DNA from 2 places in the Phytobacter palmae genome. Region 1 is predicted to be linked to the other one. Evidence: predicted binding sites of a transcription regulator. Region 1 holds the regulator's gene; the other holds the start of a gene.
The links. The regulator Fur, encoded in region 1, represses iron uptake genes when iron is present. The targets are predictions, from matches to a motif close to ATAATAATGAGAACNACTATCAA.
Positions count from the first base shown of each region.

Region 2: AAIG39_RS15265 (Nramp family divalent metal transporter) is a predicted target of Fur. The motif match lies at 3,014-3,036, and genes of this name have one in related genera.

Region 1 is NZ_JBCIVJ010000001.1:53,807-57,794, forward strand. It holds gene ybfF (esterase) at 1-261, shown strand, start outside; gene ybfE (LexA regulated protein) at 393-686, shown strand; gene fldA (flavodoxin FldA) at 836-1,366, shown strand; gene fur (ferric iron uptake transcriptional regulator) at 1,656-2,108, shown strand; gene chiQ (ChiQ/YbfN family lipoprotein) at 2,205-2,540, opposite strand; gene chiP (chitoporin ChiP) at 2,558-3,958, opposite strand.
Region 2 is NZ_JBCIVJ010000012.1:23,128-27,115, reverse strand. It holds gene AAIG39_RS15295 (YfeC-like transcriptional regulator) at 1-1, opposite strand, end outside; gene AAIG39_RS15290 (YfeC-like transcriptional regulator) at 3-365, opposite strand; tRNA gene AAIG39_RS15285 (tRNA-Ala) at 586-661, shown strand; tRNA gene AAIG39_RS15280 (tRNA-Ala) at 702-777, shown strand; gene AAIG39_RS15275 (hypothetical protein) at 1,135-1,386, shown strand; gene AAIG39_RS15270 (NupC/NupG family nucleoside CNT transporter) at 1,537-2,724, opposite strand; gene AAIG39_RS15265 (Nramp family divalent metal transporter) at 3,076-3,988, shown strand, end outside.

The DNA of each region.
Region 1 (3,988 bases):
CGCTTCAATGTGCCCGTGTTGTGGGAGCAGTATCCTCATATTGTGGGCTGGGAAACAGTGCCTGCCTGGGATCACCCCGCCCTCTTTATCCCCGGCGGTAACTCGCCATATGTCAGCGAACAGTATCGCAGCGAACTGCTGCAACAGTTCCCGCAGGCACGCGCGCATGTGATTGCCGGTGCCGGGCATTGGGTACATGCAGAAAAACCGGAAGCGGTGCTGCGCGCCATCCGGCGTTATCTCGCTGAAAAGACAAACTGATTAAAAACCCGGCGACCGATTGTCGGAAAGCGCCCGGTCGTTGGCGTGCCCGCATCCCTGATGTATGATGGCGCGCTAATCAGCCCGGGCTATGACCCGATTGCTTGTACTTCCCGTAGTATTCTTAAATCATGGCTAAAGAACAAACGGACCGCACGACATTAGATCTGTTCGCGAATGAACGTCGCCCGGGACGTCCTAAAACCAATCCGCTCTCTCGCGACGAGCAATTGCGCGTAAATAAGCGCAATCAGCTTAAACGCGATAAGGTTCGTGGGCTTAAACGCGTCGAATTAAAACTCAACGCCGAGGCTGTCGACGCATTAAACGCGCTGGCGGACGCGCGTGAAATGAGTCGGAGCGAATTGATTGAAGAGATGTTGCTGGCTCAGCTTAACGCGCTGAACGGCCAGGAAATCCTCTGAATTATCGCAAAAATCCACTTTCATGTTGCACAGAGTGCAGTCTTGCGTGATTGCAGTTTCCGCGTGCTTCTCTGATCTGCTATGATTGCCCTTATCCGTGGGCCAATCGCCACCACCATATCATTAAGTTTCAAGAGGTTATTTTACTCATGGCAATCACAGGCATTTTTTTCGGCAGCGATACCGGTAATACCGAAAACATCGCAAAGATGATCCAGGCTCAACTTGGTAAAGATGTTGCCGATGTGCATGACATTGCTAAAAGCAGCAAAGAGGATCTGGAAGGTTACGACATCCTGCTGCTTGGCATCCCGACCTGGTATTATGGTGAAGCACAGTGTGACTGGGATGACTTTTTCCCGACGCTGGAAGATATCGATTTTAACGGCAAACTGGTTGCCCTTTTTGGTTGTGGCGATCAGGAAGACTATGCAGAGTATTTCTGTGATGCATTGGGCACTATCCGTGACATCATTGAACCGCGCGGCGCAACTATCGTAGGCCACTGGCCTACCGAGGGTTACCATTTTGAAGCGTCCAAAGGTCTGGCAGACGATGACCACTTCGTTGGCCTTGCCATTGACGAAGACCGTCAGCCTGAACTGACCGCTGGCCGTGTTGATAAATGGGTGAAACAGATTTCCGAAGAACTTCATCTGAATGACATCATCAATGCCTGATGATGTTTGGCGCAACCTGCTGGTTGCGCCTGATTAATAGATAAAAGCGATGGAAATAATTGCTACAATTTTTTAACTTTTTTCTCCAGCGCTGTACAATGGCCCCTGATTAAAACGGGTATCACAAAGGACTTTGTAGACGCTACCACGTTTTATAAGCTTACTTTACTTGAGGACTTGCAGTTTTCATTCAGGCATGGCAGTTCTATAATGAGACGCATTATCCCAGGTGCATTCCTTGTAGCTTCCCAACGGGAAGTGAATCGTTTAGCAACAGGACAGATTCCGCATGACTGACAACAATACCGCATTAAAGAAGGCCGGCCTGAAAGTCACGCTTCCTCGGTTAAAAATCCTGGAAGTGCTTCAGGAGCCGGAGAACCATCATGTCAGTGCGGAAGATTTATATAAGCGCCTGATCGACATGGGCGAAGAGATTGGACTGGCGACGGTGTACCGTGTACTTAACCAGTTCGACGATGCCGGGATCGTGACCCGCCATAATTTTGAAGGCGGTAAGTCCGTCTTTGAACTGACCCAGCAGCATCACCACGACCACCTGATTTGCCTGGATTGCGGCAAAGTGATCGAGTTTAGTGATGACTCTATCGAAGCGCGTCAGCGTGAGATTGCGTCAAGGCATGGTATTCGTCTGACTAACCACAGTCTGTATCTGTATGGCCACTGCGCCGAAGGCGACTGCCGTACTGACGAAAACGCGCACGAAGCGGTTGAGAAATAATAATCGACTTCGTTATATAGCCAACCTTCGGGTTGGCTTTTTTATTTCTGCGTTCATAACATCAAAAGGCCCGCCGAAGCGGGCTTTTTCACACGGTTAATTCATCGTGTTATGGCTATGAATCTCCTGCCAGATCTGGTCACAGCGAGTCTTCACCGCCTGCCCGTTTCCGGTATGCGTCGCTTCAAGGCACCGCTGATAATCCAGCGTGCGCACACTCTCTTCCTCCGCAAATTGCTGGTGCGCTTTCTCTTTGCGCAGAACATCCAGTACGCTTCTGCACGCCGCGGTTTTCTCCGGTGATCCTTCCGCCGTATTAATACAGGCGCTGTAAGCCTCTTTTAATCGTACATCTTCCCTCGGCGCCTGAGGCTGTTGCACACAGGCGGCAAGCCCCAGCGTCAGCAGGGCAAGTAATATTGGTTTCATCATCATGGCACTCCCTGTCATTAGAAAATATTCAGCGGCGCAATGACGATAAACTTCACGTCACGTTCGTCCTGGAAGATGTTGTTATACCCGCCACCCCAGCTCGGGATACTGGAATGGTTATCATATTGGGTGAAGTGCAGCTTGAACAACGTGCCTTTTGCCATCCCTTCCTGCACGGTGTAAAGCAGGTCGAGACTGTACGCTGACTCTTTAATGGTGTTGCCCGCATCGTAGTATTTATCGCCAGAGGAGACATTGGACGGTTTGGCATCCCAGCCATACACATACGATGCACCAACCGCCCAACCAGGCATATTCCAGCCTTTCAGGTCATACATGGCACCGACAAAGACGGATTTCTCGTTATGGGCGTTGAAGTCAGAACGGTTGTCCCACCAGATATCCAGACGACCATTAGAAGAGCCATACAGTGGCGTCATACGTGAATTGAAATAGCCCTGGCGACCATCAGCCCTGACCCAGGTACCCTCAAGGCGTAAATCCACCGGACCGACCGTATAACCAAAGGTGAGCGCCTGTAGCCATGCGGTGCCGTCGTAAGTATCGTTAATGGTGTTGTTATCAGCCTTGTCGCGCGAGCCATAAAATTGATAACTGGTGGAGAGTGGGTTCCCTGCGACGTCAAACTTATAGCTGGCTTTAGCAAAATATTGATCAACGTAGCCCTGCGCCTGACCAAACGCGGCTTCGAGGAGCAGGTCGTTTTTGAAGTCGTACGATGCGCCCAGCGAGTGGACGTAATCAATTTTACTTATGCCATCGTTCTGGTAGAAATTATCCGTTTCGTTATACCACGGCGCTTTGTATTCATTGGCCCACATGTACGAGAAGCTCAGCGCGCCGGAATCACCGTAATCCAGTTTTGCACCAGCTTCTGCCCCCTGATAGGTGCCCGGCATAAAGCTCCAGTTTGAAGCCAGTAGCGTTTGCCCGGTCGGCTGGATATAACCTGCCCTCGCCCATACAGGACCATATTTGAATTTCGCGGCAGCTGTATAGAGGCTCGCGCCGCTGCGATCGCCTGTCCAGTCTTCGTCATAGACTTTGTGGCGATTAGAAAATGCGATTTCATTCGGATGCGCGCTTTCTGAAGATTCAGACATCTCAATCGCCGCGAAGACCGCAACATCCATACCGAACATATCAGCAGCATAACCAGACTGGAAATCGAGGTTCGTATTCCACGTGGAGTGCGACAGGTTGGTTTTGTATTTATCCCCATCGGTGACATCTTTACGGTCACGCTGGCGCTGCCAGTAGTAAATCCCACCGGTGAGCGTAGCGTCGTCGACAAAGCCAGTGGCGCTGGCGGAGGGAGCAAAAGTTAAACCTGGTAATGCGGTGGCGCAGGCAATAGCCAACGCTAACGCCTTACGTTTAGCGTTAAACGCGTTCATGAGAGTTCCTCTTTGACGAAAACATAAAAA
Region 2 (3,988 bases), on a different contig from region 1:
TCTTATTTATGTTCACGAATACCCAGACGAGACAGCAAGCCGGTAATGCCGTCGCGAAGTAACAAAGAGGAAAGCTGTTTTTGCTCGGGAATAGTCATCTCTTTAGCCAGCGTCAGAAGCAGTGTTTCCAGAGAAGGATCTTTAGCAGTAAGAGAAGAGAAGGTTATTTCCTGGGCTGAGCGTTGGGCATTGCGAATAAATTCACGAACTTGTTCATTAACATGCACCAGTCGGGCTTTTCCACCCTGCACGCCTGGTTTAGGGGAGGTGACCCAGCCTTCTTTACGCACCCATTTGTTGATGGTCTGGCGGCTGTAGCCGGTAAGCTGCGCGAGCTCTTCCGGGGTCATTCGTTCCTTGAGCATGTTATTTCCAGAGTGGTTGTAGGGATAATTAGTGAATAATGTTATAGCATCATTTTATGCGAAAATGTGACATGTTTAACTACTGGGTGCGAGATGTTTCGCAATGTCTTTCATTTGCATGCTTTTTCAGCGATTGATTGCGACCACATAATTTTGCCGTTGACACCTGGCGAGGGAATTCATATTATGCCGCCCGTCAACACGACACGCTTTACGCGATGGGGCTATAGCTCAGCTGGGAGAGCGCTTGCATGGCATGCAAGAGGTCAGCGGTTCGATCCCGCTTAGCTCCACCAAATTATCCACCCAGGTGGTTTGGTGCGTAAAGAACAATATGGGGCTATAGCTCAGCTGGGAGAGCGCTTGCATGGCATGCAAGAGGTCAGCGGTTCGATCCCGCTTAGCTCCACCAAATTTGAACCCTCGCTACGGCGGGGGTTTTTTATTTCTGTTTTGTCTCCTTATCTAAAAGCTTTTCAGGTTTAGCCAGAAATTTTGGACTTACTTTGTGCCTGTGTTCCGTTAGTTCTCACCATGCGTAATTATCAATTCAAGCAATATCGCCCGTAATACTTGTGATGATACTTTTATTTGGTCGTCACGTTATCCTGCCCATTATTATCCGTTTTGCTCTTGTTAACGCATGGCTACTCTCTGTGCCATTTAATCAGACTGTTCGCTGGAAAACAGGTATATGCTGGCATTAAGGCGTTGCGAATAAAAAAGGGTGCTGGATACGGTTTTTCATCCCGGCAGAAATAAATTCCCGATGCATATGGCGGGTCAGTGGTTCGCATTTCCGGTTCGCCTGGCGAGTTGCTTTGGTTCTGCGACAGTAGCCTGTTCTATTGTTTATATTCGCATCGCTGATTTTCACGATGAGGGTTTATTATTCGTTGAAGGTGATTGCCAGTCCGTTTTCAAAAACGCCATTGATGACTTTGGTGCTGGGTTTGCCAGATTCGCGCGCTTAAAGCGTCCGCAAGCGGATATCATCAAGATGGATGGCTACTTTATGTAGGATATCGCCCACGCCCCGCAGGAACAGCGCGCTTTGCGGTTAACTGTCAGGAGGATTGGGGATTATCAGCGGGGATGCTTGCTGGCGAAACCGCAGTCGTTAATCGCAACCAGGAAGGAATAAACCGGGGTTGCCCCCGGTTTATCTGAATTACAGTACCAGTGCCGCGATAGATGCGGACAGGACGCTCACCAGCGTTGAACCGTAAACCAGTTTCAGACCGAAGCGGGATACCACGTTACCTTGCTCTTCGTTCAGGCCTTTGATCGCGCCAGCGATAATACCGATAGAGGAGAAGTTAGCGAAGGAAACCAGGAAGACGGACAGAATACCTTCCGCGCGCGGAGACAGGCTGGATGCGATTTTTTGCAGATCCATCATGGCCACGAATTCATTGGAAACCAGTTTGGTTGCCATGATACTTCCCACCTGCAGTGCTTCTGAGGACGGTACACCCATTACCCAGGCGATCGGGTAGAAGATGTAGCCCAGAATACCCTGGAAGGAGATACCGAGGATGGCTGCAAACAGGGCGTTCAGACCAGAAATCAGCGCGATGAAACCAATAAGCATCGCCGCAACGATAATCGCGACTTTGAAGCCCGCCAGAATGTACTCACCCAGCATTTCGAAGAAACTTTGCCCTTCATGCAGGTTAGACATCTGCAGGTTTTCTTCACTCTCATCGACACGGTACGGATTGATCAGGGACAGCACGATAAAGGTGCTGAACATATTCAGAACCAGGGCCGCGACCACATATTTCGGTTGCAGCATGGTCATGTACGCACCAACGATCGACATAGATACGGTAGACATCGCGGTTGCCGCCATGGTGTACATGCGGTTACGTGACATTTTTCCGAGAATATCTTTATAAGCGATGAAGTTTTCAGACTGACCCAGAATCAAGGAGCTGACTGCGTTAAACGATTCCAGTTTGCCCATGCCGTTGATTTTGGACAGGACGGTACCGATAGCGCGAATAATAATTGGCAGTACGCGGATATGTTGCAGGATACCGATCAGCGCAGAAATAAAAACAATCGGGCAGAGCACTTTCAGGAAGAAGAATGCCAGACCTTGATCATTCATTTTGCCGAAGACGAAGTTTGTCCCTTCATTGGCAAATCCGAGCAGTTTTTCAAACATCTCGGAGAAGCCTTTCACAAAACCCAGACCCACGTCAGAGTTCAGGAAGAACCAGGCAAGCAAGACTTCGATCACGAGCAGTTGGACAACAAAGCGAAGGCGGATTTTTTTGCGGTCACTGCTTACAAGTAATGCAAGCAACGCGACAACAGCAAGCGCCAGAACAAAGTGCAGAACGCGGGACATATTTGCTCCAAATATGAGACGGGTAGAAATTTCGTGCACATTCTATGTAACAAGCGGAAAGAAAACGAGATCAAACACACAGTATATTAATGACCTGTGACCAGACTCAAAAATAGTGATCCACCATACATTTCTGTTATGTTAAGTAAAAGAGTGAAAAGTTGCATTGAAATGCTAGACTCTTAACAAGATGGTGTGATTTGTATCTCACTGTCCCTGTCTAAAAAACATCCGGCCCGTCATCGTTTCTGTCTATCGAAGAAATCAATAGAATGTACTCTAAATGAACTTGATAATCATTCTCATTTTGATGGCATGAAACATAGCAAAGGCTATATTTAGGGGCAAGAAATGAACAACAGTCGCGTTGAGAGTAGCAGTGGGCGTACAGCGCGCAAGTTAAAGCTCGCGTTAATGGGACCTGCGTTCATTGCAGCGATCGGGTATATCGATCCGGGCAACTTTGCCACTAACATCCAGGCCGGGGCCAGCTTCGGTTATCAGCTGCTTTGGGTAGTTGTCTGGGCAAACCTGATGGCTATGCTGATCCAACTGCTGTCAGCTAAATTGGGGATTGCTACGGGTAAGAATCTCGCGGAACAAATTCGCGACCATTACCCGCGTCCTTTGGTCTGGTTCTACTGGGTGCAGGCGGAAATTATCGCCATGGCCACCGATCTCGCCGAGTTTATCGGTGCCGCTATCGGTTTTAAGCTGATCCTCGGCGTGTCGCTGCTGCAAGGTGCCGTATTGACCGGGATTGCTACCTTTTTAATTCTGATGCTGCAACGTCGCGGACAGAAACCGCTGGAAAAAGTGATTGGCGGGCTGCTGCTGTTTGTTGCGGCGGCTTATATTGTTGAGCTGGTTTTCTCACGTCCTGAACTGGCACCGCTCAGTAAAGGTATCTTCATCCCAACTCTGCCGGGTACCGAAGCTGTATTCCTGGCCGCCGGTGTATTAGGCGCGACTATTATGCCGCACGTGATTTATCTTCACTCTTCATTAACCCAGTATCTGCATGAAGGAACACGCCGCGAGCGGTATTCCGCGACGAAGTGGGATGTGGGCATTGCGATGACTATCGCTGGTTTTGTTAATCTGGCGATGATGGCGACGGCGGCTGCGGCATTTCACTTCAATGGGCATACCGGCATTGCCGATTTGGATGAAGCCTATTTAACGCTTGAACCGTTGCTCAGCCATGCGGCGGCAACCGTATTTGGTCTTAGCCTGGTGGCTGCCGGACTCTCCTCCACCGTGG